4 regions of the Evansella sp. AB-rgal1 genome follow, and region 3 is predicted to be linked to each of the others. Evidence: riboswitches for the same ligand, from Rfam matches in the RefSeq annotation. Region 3 holds a riboswitch; each other region holds the start of a gene.

The links. Region 3 has a riboswitch for thiamine pyrophosphate ahead of ACERII_RS14775 (thiazole synthase). Riboswitches for the same ligand answer to the same signal wherever they lie in the genome.
Region 1: it holds a riboswitch for thiamine pyrophosphate, as region 3 does, so the genes downstream of both, ACERII_RS24355 (LuxE/PaaK family acyltransferase) here and ACERII_RS14775 (thiazole synthase) in region 3, are expected to answer to the same signal.
Region 2: it holds a riboswitch for thiamine pyrophosphate, as region 3 does, so the genes downstream of both, thiC (phosphomethylpyrimidine synthase ThiC) here and ACERII_RS14775 (thiazole synthase) in region 3, are expected to answer to the same signal.
Region 4: it holds a riboswitch for thiamine pyrophosphate, as region 3 does, so the genes downstream of both, ACERII_RS03295 (acetylornithine deacetylase) here and ACERII_RS14775 (thiazole synthase) in region 3, are expected to answer to the same signal.

What each region holds. Positions count from the first base shown of each region.
Region 1 covers NZ_JBGUAU010000047.1:7,801-12,058, forward strand. The annotation lists partial or broken gene ACERII_RS24330 (DUF3990 domain-containing protein) at 1-347, shown strand, start outside; gene ACERII_RS24335 (hypothetical protein) at 347-589, shown strand; gene ACERII_RS24340 (DUF3791 domain-containing protein) at 592-813, shown strand; gene ACERII_RS24345 (RNA polymerase sigma factor) at 1,079-1,255, shown strand; gene ACERII_RS24350 (hypothetical protein) at 1,248-2,051, shown strand; TPP riboswitch at 2,407-2,512, shown strand; gene ACERII_RS24355 (LuxE/PaaK family acyltransferase) at 2,684-3,793, shown strand; gene ACERII_RS24360 (acyl-CoA reductase) at 3,795-4,258, shown strand, end outside.
Region 2 covers NZ_JBGUAU010000006.1:33,737-37,994, forward strand. The annotation lists gene speD (adenosylmethionine decarboxylase) at 888-1,706, opposite strand; TPP riboswitch at 2,009-2,123, shown strand; gene thiC (phosphomethylpyrimidine synthase ThiC) at 2,272-4,056, shown strand; gene ACERII_RS06310 (serine protease) at 4,075-4,242, shown strand.
Region 3 covers NZ_JBGUAU010000016.1:79,160-83,417, reverse strand. The annotation lists gene thiS (sulfur carrier protein ThiS) at 1-147, opposite strand, end outside; gene tenI (thiazole tautomerase TenI) at 149-760, opposite strand; gene thiH (2-iminoacetate synthase ThiH) at 873-1,976, opposite strand; gene ACERII_RS14775 (thiazole synthase) at 2,331-3,098, opposite strand; TPP riboswitch at 3,270-3,369, opposite strand; gene ACERII_RS14770 (HAD family hydrolase) at 3,544-4,258, shown strand, end outside.
Region 4 covers NZ_JBGUAU010000003.1:100,329-104,586, forward strand. The annotation lists gene ACERII_RS03295 (acetylornithine deacetylase) at 1-1,005, opposite strand, end outside; TPP riboswitch at 1,166-1,268, opposite strand; gene ACERII_RS03300 (choice-of-anchor L domain-containing protein) at 1,517-3,205, shown strand; gene ACERII_RS03305 (sortase) at 3,233-3,940, shown strand; gene ACERII_RS03310 (DUF4870 domain-containing protein) at 4,144-4,258, shown strand, end outside.

The DNA of each region.
Region 1 (4,258 bases), on a different contig from region 3:
AAGCTAAAGCAGTTAGCATGTATGAAGTAGACTTTGATAAAGTAAAAAAGGAACTTGATATATTGGTGTTTGACTCCCCTGATTCAGAATGGTTGGACTTTGTCTCCTCTAATCGACAAGGTATATACAGTGGAAAACAGTATGATATCGTGGTTAGAGCTGTAGCTGATGACACAATCTACCGTGTGTTCAGTTTATACGAGGCTGGAATACTGACACGAGAGGAAACTTTAAAGAGGTTAAAAATCCGTAAATTATATGACCAAGTTACTTTTTGTTCAGAGGAAGCATTGTCTTATTTGCAATATATTGGGCAATTAGAAATTGATGTTGAGGAGGGAAGCTGATGAGTGAAGAAAAAGAATTTCAAGCTGTTCTACAAATCATTATATCTCGATTAGCTCAATTGATTTCTGACGAGATGAATATATCTGATAAAGAAGCACTTAATCTCCTTTATTCATCGAAACTATATGAAAAGTTAGAACAAGAAGAAACGAAAGTTTGGCATTTGAGTGTCCCAACGCTTTTCAGTTTATTTGTTGAAGAACAGGTAACAGGAAAAATAACATTCCCACAGGAGGCGTAACCATGAATAATAATAAGCTAGATTTCATGGTGTATTGTATTGAAAACTATAAGAATGTTAAAGGCTTAAAAGGAAAAGATGTTTTAGAGTTATTTAACAAGTATCGAGTTTTGGATTATATAAAGGCAACTTATGACGCTCTTCATACAACAGGTAGAGATTATATAGTCGAAGACCTTGATATATATATTAATGCTAGAAGACAGATTAATACTGACAAATAACTAAAATGGTCCATATAAATGTAAGCGTAAAATAGTCCACACTTGCTTGAATAGGTGTGGACTATTTTACGCTTACCTATAAAAAAATGTATAAAATAAACGGGTCAAAACTATCAGCACATTCGTCTAATTTTTAGAAGGGAGGTTGAGCAGTGTTTATTCAAGAAAGTAATGATTTAAAAATAAATAAGGATGTCCTCTTACAAGTCAATCATCCGAAGGAGAGTATATCCAGCAACAAAATTCCGATGAAATAGTTGAACAAATTGCTAGTCTTTCAGGAAAATACAAAGAAGTTCTTATTCTTTATTACTATCAGGAAATGAATATGAAGGAAATAAGTGAGGTTCTCAATATTAGTATAAATACAGTTGAATCAAGACTGTTACGCGGAAAAGATGCTCTAAAAAGAAGACTTGAAAGGGGTGGTAAACTTGAATAAATCCGATAAGAAGATATCAGAAAAAGTGAAAAGTTATTTAGATAAGAATGTTGAATTTACGACGGAAGAAAGCGAAAAGATTCAAATGAAACTTCAACAAGGAATTCATAAATCAAGAAATTTTAATCCGTTCTATTGGACAGCATTGGCTTCTGCTGCAGCTATTTTTCTTATATTAAGCATATCTTTTCTAAATGGTTCCCTTTTAGGTCCAGAAAACGAGCTGGCTGGACAGAGTTCTGATAGTGAAGGTGAAGAATTATCTGTAGACCTGTCTGACATTGCAAAAATGAATATAGGTGCTGAAATGCCTAGACTTTTATATGCTGATGATAAAATAGCGGTGATGAATGGGACATTTGGAGTCATTGTATATAATATGCATGATTCATTGGTTACGAATCGGATTTCGTATGAACATATGAAGTCGTATGACATCTCCATGATGGTAGCAGCTGTTTCTCAAGATGGTACAACAATCTATATTGGAAATGATGATATGTCTTTTTCTAACGAAATTCCATTTACCCACCAATACAATATTAGTACTAGAACCATCAAGGAAAACTCGGAACAGCCTTCAGAGTTTTTTATGCCAATTAATATTGAACCACCTGGTATTAATGAGGAGTACGATAAGTATTTCGATTTACAATATCTTTTGGATAATAAAATTGTAGAAGTGGATAATTCTTTTATTTATTTACGTTCCATAGATTGGAATATGAAAAACTTACAAATTGTTATTTGTCAGTATGAAGATGGAGAAAGTATAGTTTTTGATGTGTTTAAATGAGAAAATGGAACAAAGAGGAGAAGGGGTTTGTTAAACTAACGGATGCATGGGTTAGTTTTAACAGTACAGTTAAATTGAATCCAAGATCACAACTCCATTTTATTTAAGAAGCCATAGTATTCTAGAAAAGAAGAGAATTAATAATCCTTTGTTAATAAACACCGGTGTGTAAAGATATCTTTACTATTTTCAGGAGGTGGATGATGTTTGAAGGTGATAAACCATTGGGCACTTTTACCTAAGGATGACATAAAAGCAGAAATTACGGTTGAAGAGGATGCAGCAACAATCTAAGTTGACATGTAAGTGTGACATGATAAGATGGATATGATTCATTAACTTTATATAACTAAATGTTAACCACTAGGGGGGCCTTATTAGGCTGAGATGAGAGCGTCGCTTTCAAACCCTTTGAACCTGAACTAACTAATATTAGCGTAGGGAAGTGGACATCATAAAAGCTATTTAGTTTCTTCCGTATTATCTAGTTAAAATTGATGGCCGCTTTCTATTTGAGAGCGGTCTTTTTCTGTTTAATGAAGGAACAGAGGGAAAGGTACTATGTTTCAGTAAAGAATTGACACAAAGACCCTGTTCATGTTCCACAAATCATTAGTATTGGGGTGTCACATATGTTAGAGGATTATTTAGCATTAAAACAAGAGTTGAGTACTTTTATCTCACAGCCCACTTCCACGGAGGAGGCCTTTAATGAGATGGCATTAAAAGTATTTCAGTTTCAATATGAACATAATCAGCCCTTCCGTAAATTTTGTAGGAAACGGCGTGTTTCCCCGAGAAAAGTGAAGCACTATACGGAAATACCACCTGTTCCTATCGATGCTTTCAAACTAACAACATTATCTTGTCATCCAATAGAAGAAGCGAAAGCACTGTTTATGACAAGTGGAACAACAAACCCAGAGAAACGGGGAAAAAACTATCATCGTGATTTAGAAATCTATGATTTATCGATGAAGACGCATTTTAAATCTCATATTATTCCTGATATGGATAAAATGAAAATGTTCGTTCTTTTTCCTACAGAAGAGGAGATGCCAAACTCATCGTTAGCACACTATTTACATATTGCGATAAATACATTTGGTACAGAAGACAGTCAATATGCTTTTTCAAAAGAAGGTTTTGAAATAGATAGCTTCATAGAGGAGCTGCAAAAACAGCAAGAGCCAATTCTTCTGATAGGTGCAACATTCTCTTTCATTCATTTATTAGATGAATGCAAAGAAAGAGGGATCCGATTTAACCTTCCTACTCATAGTCGCATCATGGATACAGGTGGTTCCAAAGGACGATCACGGGAAATGACTCCAGAAGTATTTAGACAAGAAATGAGTGAATTGTTCTCCATTCCACCGGAACTATGCGTCAATATGTACGGAATGACAGAATTAAGCTCACAGATTTATGATCGAAATCTTTTGGATTTTTATAAGGATCATCCAATAAGTACACGGAAACAAACACCACATTGGGTTAAAACAGTCATCATGGATTTGGAAAAAATGGAGGAAAAAGCTCCAGGTGAAAAGGGAATAATTGTTCATTACGATTTAGCAAATATTAATTCGGTGATGGCAATTCTCACAGAGGATATGGGAGTTCAAGAGGAAGATGGCTTTTATTTATTAGGTAGAGCGAAAGGCGCAGAAGCAAAAGGCTGTTCCTTAGCTGTAGAGCAATTTATAGCCTCCTCTAAGAACTCTGAAGGTGAATCCTAACATGTATAGATGTTATTTTATTCCGAATCAATGTAAGGATCTCTTTGAAGCTGCCACATTTAAAACGCTAGTTTTTGAAAATCATGGAGAAAAAGTAGAATTAGAAGTCCCTGAATTAACACCAGAAATGGTATCACATGTTATTGAAACGATAAAAAATCAGCAGCAAAACTATTTAAGAACGCTTAAAACCAATGATGTCATTGAAGTCATGGACCAAGCAGTGCAAAAATGGTTGAACCCTCAATACGAGTTGCGTCAACTAGCAGAACAAATGCTGCCTGTAATCACGGGATACGATAAAGAAATGGTTCGTTTATATATTAGTCGTTATTTTAGACAATTTCGTAAAGAAAAATTACAGCGAATGATTGATGAGGATTTTCCTAACCCCCTTATACTAGATGAATTTCGTCCACGTAAATCAGGGGGATTATATAGAGCGTATGGTCCAGAGTTAATTAC
Region 2 (4,258 bases), on a different contig from region 3:
TTTCTACACTAAAGAAAGGTCTTCCTTCTCGAAAGGACTAAAGATGGCACAAATTGGTTCCTGACGTCTTTTTTCACACGTATCTTCTCTAAAAAAGACGTGACAACGTCATAACAGGTTCCGTTACCTATCGCAAAACTATCATTTACGTACCAAAATGTATGTGGAAATGTATATTAAATTGCGCTGTATTTAGCAGTGCTTTTTGTTTTAAAAAAATAACCCAGTTATACATGATTGGACCCACTCGGACTAATAAGAAAATCAGCAACATGGGTTGATATAATAGGGGGAGAAACTACCCTTATTTCCCCCTATCCAAGCTATATTCTGAAGCTTAAAAGGAAAATCTCCCCTTATTTTAAGTATCTTTGGTAATTCAAAAGGAAAAAACTTCGTATGTTGCAAAAATCAATCTTCACAATCATCCCCACTAGCTTTAAGTGCTTAATTTCACAATCTCTGGTTTCTCACTACTATCATTTTAACGTAAAAAACCATACTTCCTTTTGACAACAAGGGAAAAAGATAGTTGGGGTACATTGTCCAGTGCAAGTTTACATTTCAATCTACACTTTTGTATGTTACTTGAGTGTATAGAAATATATTGTAATATGGAAATGAAAGGACAAATGGCTTTATATCACAATAAAAAAGTGACTAGAAATTACAGAACAATTCAGTAGTCATTTTACGTTACATTTTTAATGTTTGCGATAGGTAACTTAACCCGTTACACAACGTCACACTCTCTTTTTTTCAAATCAATAGGCATCTCGCACCTTGAGGAAACTAAACATATATGAAAAATCAGCTCTCCTTTATTAAATAACGAAAGAGCACGAAACATATTGTTCGTGCTCTCACGCTGTGTGTGTATACCTGAGCTAATTGTTATTGTTACTCATGTTTTTCCCATAATAAATCTCGTCCATCTCAAGCTGTAGACGTTCTGTTATCTTGTTAATTTCATCATCCTCTAACTGATCTTTTTTCTTACCAAAAAGATAATTATTTAGATCAAAATCCTTCAACTTACATTTTGTATGAAAAATGTTTTCTTGATAAATGTTCACATCGATCATGTCGAACAATTGTTTCACTTCGTCGGGAATATAGTTTTGAATGGAGCTAATATCGTGATCAATAAATAACTTATGACCATTAATATCACGTGTAAAACCACGAACACGATAGTCCATCGTCATAATATCCGTATCAAAGGAATGGATTAAATAGTTAAGCGCTTTTAACGGAGAAATTTCTCCGCAAGTGGCAACATCAATATCTGCACGGAACGTACTAATGCCTTCGCTCGGATGATATTCAGGGTATGTATGAACAGTAATATGACTCTTATCTAAGCTCATGGTCACCGCTTCCGGTAAAGGACCTGGTGATTCCTCGAAACGCTCCGAAGGAACCTCCACAACGGGTCCTTCGGAAACTAACATAGTCACACTTGCCCCTTGTGGCACATAATCCTGCTTTGCCACATTTAGGACGTGTGCCCCAATAATATCCGCCACATTTTTCAGTATGTTTGTTAAACGATCGGCATTATACTGCTCATCAATATAAGCGATATAAGCTTCTCGATCTTTTTTCGTTTCTGTATAACAAATATCATACATATTAAAGCTGAGTGACTTCGTCAGGTTATTGAATTCATGTAATTGTACACGTTGCTCCGGTGTTAATGACAATGTGAATTTCCCCTTTACAACTTTTTATGATAAGCATAGTTACAGATAGTTCTCTGTTGTCCTACTTCTATTTATGTATGATACCCAATCATTTCCGGAAAAAAACAAGAATTGATATCGAAACTGATAACCATCTGGAATTTTAATATACTATTTGGAAGGTCTGCTAAAATATGGTTTAAATCAGTTAGTTAGTTTACATAATATTAATTATGAAAACTAAATATCTGATATTAATTTAAGAATATTAAAAAAATGGTTGAAATTATTTCTGGATCATGTATACTGAAATGGAAATGAATAGCAATAACTAGGGGGGTCCAATGAGTTGGGCTGAGAAAGAAACGCTACGAGGTTTCTTGACCCTTCGGACCTGATCTGGTTCATACCAGCGTGGGGAAGTTAGAATATGTAGTGTTTTTACATACACTTCGATCATATAAGCCGGGTCCAGCCTTATTTTTAAGGTTAGTTCCGGCTTTTTCTTATGATCATTTGAATGTCATCCCCTGCTGTGTTCTAGATCTCGTCCTTTTCACTACACAAAAAAAGGAGAGATTTTTTTATGTCCACATCATCACTTAACGAAGCAAACATTTCCATCATGTCTAGTTTTACCGGAAGCAAAAAGGTTTACGTTCAAGGCTCAAGATCAGATTTACAAGTACCAATGAGAGAAATAGCACTATCCCCTACAACAGGTAATTTTGGAGAAGAAGAAAATGCACCTGTTCGTGTATATGACACAAGCGGCCCTTACACAGATCCTGCATACAACATCAATATTCATGAAGGACTTCCCCCTCTTCGTCAGCAGTGGATTGAAGAGAGAAATGATGTTGAAGCATATGATGGTCGTGAGATTATGCCGGAAGACAATGGATATAAAGATCAACAAGATCCAAGAGCGAACCACAACGTTTTTCCAGGATTAAAACGGAAACCATTACGTGCGAAATCAGGACAAAACGTCACACAGCTGTATTATGCAAAAAAAGGAATCGTCACTCCTGAAATGGAGTTTATCGCAATACGCGAAAACTTAGATGCTGAATACGTTCGTGAGGAAGTGGCTAGAGGTCGTGCGATTATCCCCGCGAACATCAATCACCCAGAAATCGAACCAATGATTATCGGACGAAACTTCCATGTGAAAATAAATGCGAATATTGGGAATTCTGCTGTCTCCTCTTCTATTGAGGAAGAAGTAGAAAAAATGACGTGGGCTACTCGCTGGGGTGCAGACACAATCATGGATCTATCAACAGGGAAAAACATACATACAACGAGAGAATGGATTATTCGCAATTCCTCTGTTCCCGTGGGTACAGTGCCCATTTATCAAGCACTAGAAAAAGTGAATGGTGTAGCGGAAGACCTAACGTGGGAAGTGTATCGTGATACGCTTATTGAACAAGCGGAGCAAGGAGTGGACTATTTCACGATTCACGCTGGCGTTCTCTTACGTTATGTTCCATTAACAGCGAAACGACTAACTGGAATAGTGTCTCGTGGTGGATCTATTATGGCGCAATGGTGTCTATTCCACCATAAAGAAAACTTCTTATATACTCACTTTGAGGAAATCTGTGAAATTATGAAGCAATACGACATCTCCTTCTCTTTAGGAGATGGGTTACGTCCAGGTTCTATTGCAGATGCCAACGATGAAGCGCAATTTGCAGAGCTTGAAACACTTGGAGAGCTAACAAAAATTGCGTGGGAGCATGATGTTCAGGTAATGGTGGAAGGACCTGGTCACGTACCGATGCACTTAATTAAGGAAAACATGGATAAACAATTAGAAATCTGTAAAGAAGCTCCTTTCTATACCCTAGGACCATTAACAACGGATATAGCGCCTGGATATGATCATATTACTTCTGCCATTGGTGCTGCGATGATCGGTTGGTACGGAACGGCGATGCTGTGCTATGTAACACCGAAAGAGCATTTAGGTTTACCAAACAGAGACGATGTTCGTGAAGGCGTAATAACCTACAAAATTGCAGCACACGTAGCGGACCTTGCAAAAGGACATCCAGGGGCTCGTAAACGTGATGACGCACTCTCAAAAGCTCGTTTTGAATTCCGCTGGAGAGATCAATTTAACTTATCGTTAGATCCTGAGCGAGCAATTGAATATCACGATGAAACTCTACCAGCAGAAGGTGCAAAAACAGCCCACTTCTGTTCTATGTGTGGACCAAAGTTTTGCAGCATGAGAATCTCTCAAGATATCCGAAACTACGCTAAGGAAAATGAGCTCGATACAGAGGAAGCAATCGAAAAAGGAATGAAGGAAAAATCAAAAGAGTTTAAGCAAACAGGAGGAAATATATATCAATAATACGAGGAGGTTCTATTCATGAAAGCACAAATGCTGGAAGTGGAAATCAAGGAAGTAAAAGAATATCTTGCTTCTTTGGAAAAACAATTACAGGAACTCCAAGAAAACTGTGATCACCACTTTCAAGAAAACACATACTACGAAACATGTTTGAAGTGTAATAAGGTGAATTCTTTGTATTATTAATTGTTTCCAAAGGGAT
Region 3 (4,258 bases):
TTTTTCGTGAACTTGCTTGTCAATGATGCTTTCATTTAATTCTACAATAACAACTTGTTTATCTAATTCAAAATGAACTAATAAGTCTGTAATAGTTTTTACGGATACAGGGAGTTCACTCTTCTTTCCATTCACTTGAACTTCCACATTATTTCCCCCGTTCTATATAAGATTTTATCATAGTTACTGGATCTTTCGCTTCGAGTATCCCTGACATTACTGCGACACCTTTCGCGCCTGCTTCTAATGTGTCTTTTATATTTTCTGGTGTGATTCCGCCGATAGCAATGACAGGGATCGTGATTAGTTCTGTTAATTGCTTCAGTTGTGATGTACCTTTTGGTTCTAAGTTTGGCTTTGATTTTGATGGAAAAATATGTCCATATAGCAAATAATCAGCACCGTTTGCTTCAGCTATCTTCGCTTCTTCTACAGAATGGACAGATGTCCCAACTTTTAGGGTAGGAAAAGTTTGTTTCACTCTCTCCACGGAAAGGCTGTGGTACGCTAATTGCGTTCCCGCAACCTGAAAGGCAGCTGCAACATCTACACGATCATTCACCATTATTTTGGACTTAGGAACCCCTTCACGGAGAAGCAGTTCTATACCATTTGCAAGTTGGTTAGCAGTCAGTTGCTTTTCTCGCAAATGAAAATATCTAACATACGGCTCTAACATCCCTGCCTTTATGGCAAACTCCTCTAATGAGAGCTTTCCATTCGAGATAAGGTGAAATTCCCATTTTTTTGTATTAGCCATATCCGCACACCAACCTCATTTCAAAAGTTCACAAAACCTTCCAGGACCCAAAACCTTCCAGGACCTGGTCCCCGAAACTTTGTTCCGGGACCAGGTCCGTGGCAAATTTGTGTCAGACTAGCTCCCAGTCTTTCAATACTGGCTGATAACCCCTTGATTTAAGTAATTCTTTTATTTCTTCTACTGATCTATCATCTGAAATCTCAAATTGACTTTGCGTTACATCTGGCTCTGAGTAACCACCTACAACTGTAGATGAAGCCGCAGACATTTTTGTTACTCCTAACGGAAGTAACGAGTCTCTGAATTCAGGCGTTTCTCTTGTAGAGATATTAATACCTGATCTCGGTAAAAACAGTCGAACTGCTAGCATCGCTTGAACAAGATTTTTATCAGAAACGATTACTTTCGGCTGGAAGCTTCCTGCATGAGGACGCATACGTGGGAACGATACCCCTACTTCCGCCTCTAAAAATTTCTGTTGTAAGTAATTTGCATGAAGACCAGTAATATAGCTTTCTTTTCTCCATTCGTCCATTCCTAGTAATGTACCAATGTTCAACGAACGAAGACCTGCTTTTGCTCCTCGCTCAGGAGTATCTAAGCGGTAGCGAAAATCTCTTTTCGGTCCCTTCACATGGATATCACGGTAAATCTCTTCGTTATATACTTCTTGATACACCGTAACTCCATCGACACCGTGCTTAAACAATTCTTCATACTCCTCTTGATCTAACGGCTGTATTTCTACTGCGATAGAAGAAAAGTATTTTCGTAACACTTGCAAGCTTTCTTTTAAATAATCAACAGAAGAATGTTGCTTGGATTCTCCTGATAATAAAATAATGTGCTTAATTCCCATGCTAGCGATAACCTTCGCTTCCCGTTCTACCTCTTCCATCGATAAACGGCGGCGTGGGAAATCATTATTTAAACTAAAGCTACAATATTTACAAATGTTCACACAGTAATCCGATAAATACAACGGAAGGTATAGCTGCATCGTTCTCCCGAAGTGCTGTACCGTTAATTGGTGTGCCTTTTGTGCCATATCTTCTAAATAGTTTTCCGCTGCTGGTGATAGTAGCACAAAGTAATCTTCTTCCGATAATCGTTCTTTTCCTAAAACTCGTTCTACATCTTTCCCTGTCACGGATTGAAACATTTCATCAAATGGTAAATCTTTTATTTCAACAAACTTTTCGTAAAAACTCATTGTATACCACCTTTTCGTTGGCTGTATGGTCTTTCTCATTTTCAAAGTTATTACATTCTTTTTTAAATCTACCCTGAAAAAAGCGTGTATCAGAATATCTAGAAATACTAACTTTGTTGGTTTGTATTCCTTCGTTTCAGCCCATTCGCTTTCCTAGGGGAGCTGCCGAGTCTTCTACACTACTCCGTGCTCCGAAGTCTCGCCTCTACTCTGCTTCCCACTGGAGTCTCGCTGACTTACGCTCATTGCATATATAGTTAAGAGTACTAACTCCTATTTTTCCAGAGGTATTTTCATCATACATGGCGCAATTTTCACTTTCATATATACCTAAAGGTTCTCTACAAGATAATCCTATCCCAAGAACCCTGTTAATGGAGATGATGCATGTGCTTTCATGGAAACAGGCCCTAATCCTGATAGGTAGCCAATTCGCCCTGCTTTTACAGCTAAATCAAAGGCTCTTGCCATCTGAACGGGGTCTGCCGCTGTAGCGATTGCTGTGTTAACTAAGACAGCATCTGCTCCCATTTCCATTGCTTCCGCAGCTTCTGAAGGTTTCCCGATACCTGCATCTACAACGATAGGTAGATCCATTTCATCAATCATGATCTGAATCATTTCCTTCATACGAATTCCTTTATTTGACCCAATTGGAGCACCTAATGGCATAATTGCCGCCGCTCCTGCATCTCTCATGCGTTTTGCTGCCATTAAGTCAGGACTCATGTATGGTAAAACTACGAACCCTTCTTTTGCTAAAACTTCTGTTGCTTTCGTCGTTTCTTCATTGTCAGGTAGTAGATATTTGTGGTCAGAGATAACCTCAATTTTTATCCAATTTCCCATCCCAACAGCTTTTGCTAATCTTGCAATACGAATAGCTTCTTCTGCGGTTCTTGCTCCAGACGTGTTTGGCATTAGGGTAATGTGATCAGGAATATCTGTTAAAATATCCTCTTCCTTAGCTTCCATGTTGACTCTTCGTAATGCTACTGTTACAACTTGTGATTCGGAAGCAGTGATCGCTTCTCCCATTTGTTTATGGTCGGCAAATTTTCCTGTCCCTACAAACAATCTATTATGTAACTCTTTCCCTCCGATAGTTAATACGTCTTTCATATTTACTCCTCCGTTCTGAATTTAGGTTCACCATGAAAATAAGCTTACCAGTGTTAAGAAAGTCTAACTAGTACTACTACTTTGTTGAAATTGTTTTACAGTCGTCACTACCCAATCCCTCAAACGTACTAAAAAAGCTCGCCAGTGAGGGGCGAGCTTGATGAACAAGTTAATGTATTCAAGTCGCTTCCCTACGTTGGTGCTAACCAAGTCAGGTTCAAAGGGTCGGATTTTCCTCTCAGCCATATTTATGGCACCCCTAGCATAAAAAATATGAAATTATCAAACTTACAACTCTCATGATAACAAACTAATGAACTCTTGTGAACAATTTAGAACGAATGGATATATATGTAAGGACCTTCTCGCAGTTTCTTCAATTGAGACATTATTTAGAGACGTGTATACTTATTGAGTAAGTTTTATCATAATAGGAGGCTTCTCAGTGGAATTTAAACCTAAAGCAATTTTTTTAGATATGGACGGTACCATATTAAATCATTACAATAAAGTAAGCATACATACGAAAGAAATTATTGATCAATTACGGAAAAAAGGATTCTTAGTTTTCATCGCAACAGGTAGATCTTTCGATGAAATTGAAGGAGTCGTACCATCTGGTTTTCAAGTAGATGGATATATTACGTCCAACGGAATGGCTGGATATGTCGAGAAAAAAGTAGTATTCGAGCATTCACTTTCCCGTAAATTGGTAGAGAGAATTGTTGAAAAGGCTGGAGAAAATAATGTTTATTATGAGCTCTTTCCATACGGAAGTGATCGAATTACTTTAAAACGAGATAAAAGCTTTATGGAAGATGAAATTAGTGATCCAAAACCAGATGGTGTCGGAATTAATGAATGGCTTTCACGAAAACAAGCAATGAAGGAAGAAATTGCTTGGACGAATACAATCGAAGGAACAACATTTTCGAAGTTTTACTTTTTTGCAAGAACGAAAGAAAAAATTAATAACTGGAAAAATGATCTTGATAAGATAAAACAAGAAATACCTTTTACTACCTCTACTTCCTCTCAACATAATGTAGAGGTTATGGTGGCAAACGTGAATAAGGCCTCCGGTATTAAGGAAATGTTAGCTTATTTTAATCTAACTGGTGCAGAAATTATGGGAATCGGTGATAGCGACAATGATATAC
Region 4 (4,258 bases), on a different contig from region 3:
CTCTCCACGATCCTCAATCATGGAAGTTCCACCCCATTCAAACCTAGGTAAATTGTCTTTCAACCAAGGATCCCCTTTTGCCACATTCAAAATATGTTCCTCAATCTCTCGACTCACTTCTTCATGATTCTCATTCGGATAAAAATGAACAGTAATCCATAATCGGCACTCATCTGCAATGAAAGCGGCATGACGTCCGCCCTCAATTACAGCAGGATTAATCGTATTTGCTCCAGGTGGACAACCAGGGTAACTCTTTGTCACTGCCCAGTGTCTTTCTAAATCTTGCAAACCTTGAATCACTTTTGTCATCTTTTCAATGGCACTAGCACCAATTAGACCACCACCAGCATGAATCATATTGCGGCGAGTTGCATCGTGAAATGTTCTCTCACTTTTAATCGTAATCCACCCAGTAATAACGCCACCTTGTCCTTGAATATGTAAATCACTCGTGTCTACCACAATCGCAAAATCTGCCTTCGCGCCACCGTTACGCTTACAGCATTGCAACGTTCCTGCTTCCCCGACTTCTTCTCCAATCACTGATTGAAATGAAAGATCACCAGGAAATTTCACTCCTTTCTCTCGAAGTAATCTCAGAGCAAAGAGTGCACCAGCTAAGCCACCTTTCATATCAGCGGCTCCACGACCAATAACATATCCATCACGGACAATTGGAGTGAAAGGGTCTAATTCCCAAGCTTCATCAGGACTTACCTCTGCAACATCAACATGACCATTAATAATGAGACTCTTATAACGCCCACTATCTGTGCCCTTTAAAAACCCCACAACATTGGGATCGTTCGGATACACATCCCACATATCAATCTCAAAACCTAGATGACTCAAATACTCAGCTACAAAGTCCTGTGCTTCTTTCGTGTTCCGAGCAGGTGGAGCAGGAGTTTCATAGGAAATGAGTGTCTTCAGTAACTCAATCATCTCATCCTGCCGAGCGTCCACATCACTAAGGAGTTCCTCTAACAAGTCTTTATTCATTCAATTTCCCCTCCTTCAAAACTGTCACAAAATCGTACAGTCCCAGGTCCCTGAACTTTTTGTGACAACATACAAAAAAGCCACTTCTTGTTGGAAAGAAGCGGCTTTAAACAACCAAATAATACATGATGCAAAGGGAAACAATGGTCTTTCCCTTTACTATGTCTTTACACTTCTTCCCTACGCTAGTGCGAACTAGATCAGGTTATAAGGGTTAAGACGATCGTCTCTCTCAGCTTTATCAAGCACCCCTAGTAGTGGTACATATGAAATTATTTAAGAGTTTTGAAAATTAACAACTCGCTTATAGTTGTATCATACTATGGAAAGTTCTTCAACTACCTATTACATTTTTTCTCTCTAAGACTTTAGAAAGATATCTAGTTAGTTCGAATTAACTGATTTAGAAAATATACCCAAATTTAATACTTTAGGATAATACTCAAAGGGAAACTGCGGTGCTAGTATTGGTGAGAAGATTCTATAAAACGCACGAAGAGGAGGTAAAATATTGTATAAGAAAAGTTGGAAAATACTTAGCATTTGTTTCCTTTCAGTAATCCTCATAATTGGACAACCAGTACTAGCAAACACAGAAGAGGAAGGTCTTATCGTAACAGACATGAACCAATTAACAAAAGAAAACCTTGTAGAAAGTCTCCTTGGTGAAGGAGTAACAGTTACGAACATATCACTTAAAGGAGTAGATGTATCTTCTGGTTTCTTTACAGGTGGAGAGGATATTATCGGTTTTGATCAAGGAATCATACTAAGTACAGGCTCTGTACATAATGTTATTGGTCCCAACACATCGGATACAATAGCATATGAAACAGGCTTACCAGGTGACGAAGATCTTGATAAATTAATTCCTGGCTATAGGACATATGACGCAACTGTACTAGAATTTGACTTCATTCCGGAAAAAGATAGTATATATTTCCAGTATGTGTTTGCATCTGATGAATACAATGAGTATGTAAATTCTTCATTTAATGATGTCTTTGGCTTTTTTATTAATGGGGAAAACGAAGCAAAGCTTCCTGGTACCGACATTGTTGTTTCTATTAATAATGTGAACGGAGGAGAGCCGTATGGAAGTGACAATGCCTCGAATCCTGAGTTTTACCGTAACAATGATATTGAGAGTGGTGCACCACTCAATACGGAGATGGATGGGTTAACAGTAGTCTTGTCTGTTGAGGCACAAGTGAACGCTGGAGAAGTGAACACAATAAAAATGGCAATTGCCGACGCAGGAGATCGAGACTTAGATTCTAATGTTTTTATTAAAGCTGGTAGCTTCACGGACCGCCCAGAAGAACCAGAGCCAGTAGAACCAGAAGTTCCTGAAGAACCTGAGAACCCATTGGAGTTTGGAGATTGTATCACTGATTGTGAACCCGCAGAACTACCAGTAACAATCACGCCTATATGTACAGAAGAGGAAGGGGTTCATGCTTGGGTAATTACAAATCCTAATGACCAAGAGATTGAAGTGAAATGGGGATCGGAATACCCTGGAACAATTATCGATCACAAGGTTATTGGACCAGGAGAGACAATTATTACAACACCTGAGACAGCGGGAGATACTATTACTCTCGAATTCCCACTATTAACGCAACCAGAAGAAGTTGCAGAAGATAAAGAAGCAGAAGATGAAACAAACCAAGAAAACGAAGAATCCTCTGAAAACGACGGAAACGATGAGGACGAGCAGTCAGAATCAAATGAGGATAGCAATTCAAATGAGAACAACACAGAAACAAATGAAGAAGACACAGCAGACGAAAGCACCAACAATACCGATACAAACGAGGAAAACAATAACTCTCAGACCAACGATGCGACTACATCTTCGAGTGATAATGAAGAGGAAACGGTAGAAGAGGAAGAACGACTATATGAACTAATTCAAATTACCGCTTCTACATCTGATATTGATTGTGAACCATCCAAACCAGAGGAGCCAGAAGCACCAGAAGAAGAGGATGATGAAGAAGAACAACCAGCTCCACCTGTGAAAAAAACAAAACAAGAAACTCCTACGGATAGAGAAGACAAACCTAAAACAATCGACGGTGGAAAGCTTCCAAGAACGTCAAGTCCTTGGTATAACATTTTTGCCGTAAGCACAGTAGGTTTTATATTATCAGGATTCATCCTCATGAGAAGAGTAAAACGAAGAATTTATTAAAAAACATTCCAACGCGAGGTGAAAAACATGCCAAACCAACTGAAGAATCTATTGGTGATCGTATGCCTTTTTATCTCGCTCACCTTTGTTATCACGTCACTAATACAAATTCAACTAGGCTCAACTCAAGTAGATCAATCACTAGAAGAATGGAACACCCAAACGGCCAACCTACAAGTAGAACTCCTCATCCAAGACCATCAAGAAAAGCCAACACACCAAAGAACACACAAAACTGCCCCAAATATTCCAACCATTGATGAAGACACACAAAACAAAGAACAACCATACCAACTCATCTACGAAAACCGGCCATCTCGAGGAGACATTTTTGGGAAAATGTATATCCCAAGACTAGACAGAGAAATACCCATCATTTCCGGAACAGATGATGAGGAACTAGACAAAGGAGTAGGTCACTTTATCGGAAGCGTCCTACCAGGCGAAAACGACAACACCGTTTTCGCAGGCCACAACAACACCGTTTTCCGTAACTTTGACCAAATACAGCTAGGTGATCTTATCGAAATCGAAACTCATGAAGGAACATTCATCTACCAGCTAAAAGATGAAAGAATCGTGCATGAAGATGACCGCACTGTCATTATCTCTTATGACGAACCAGTTATTACCCTAATCACCTGCTACCCACTAGACTTCTTCGGCTTTACAACAGAACGATATATCCTAACAGGCAAACTAATAGAATCCAACGGGCAAACAATAACCAACTGAACTGAACCCACACTAGGGCTCAGTTTTTTTATGCTTACATGGACAATCATTTGATATATGATACAATTATTTTTGGGAAAACAAAGTGATAATAACAGGTAATTATGTCCTATTCCGTAAATGGTTAACGTTTTCATCTACCATCATCGTCTCTAGAACTTTGCGTGACGAAGATGACAAATAAAGGAGAGATCCAACACACCATGACAAAAAAATACAATCAAAACATGACAGGGAACCATAAAACAGAAGTAGAATTATCACCTAGAGAGTTACCAATGAATGTAAAAATCGTTGCTATGTTCAATCACATGTTAG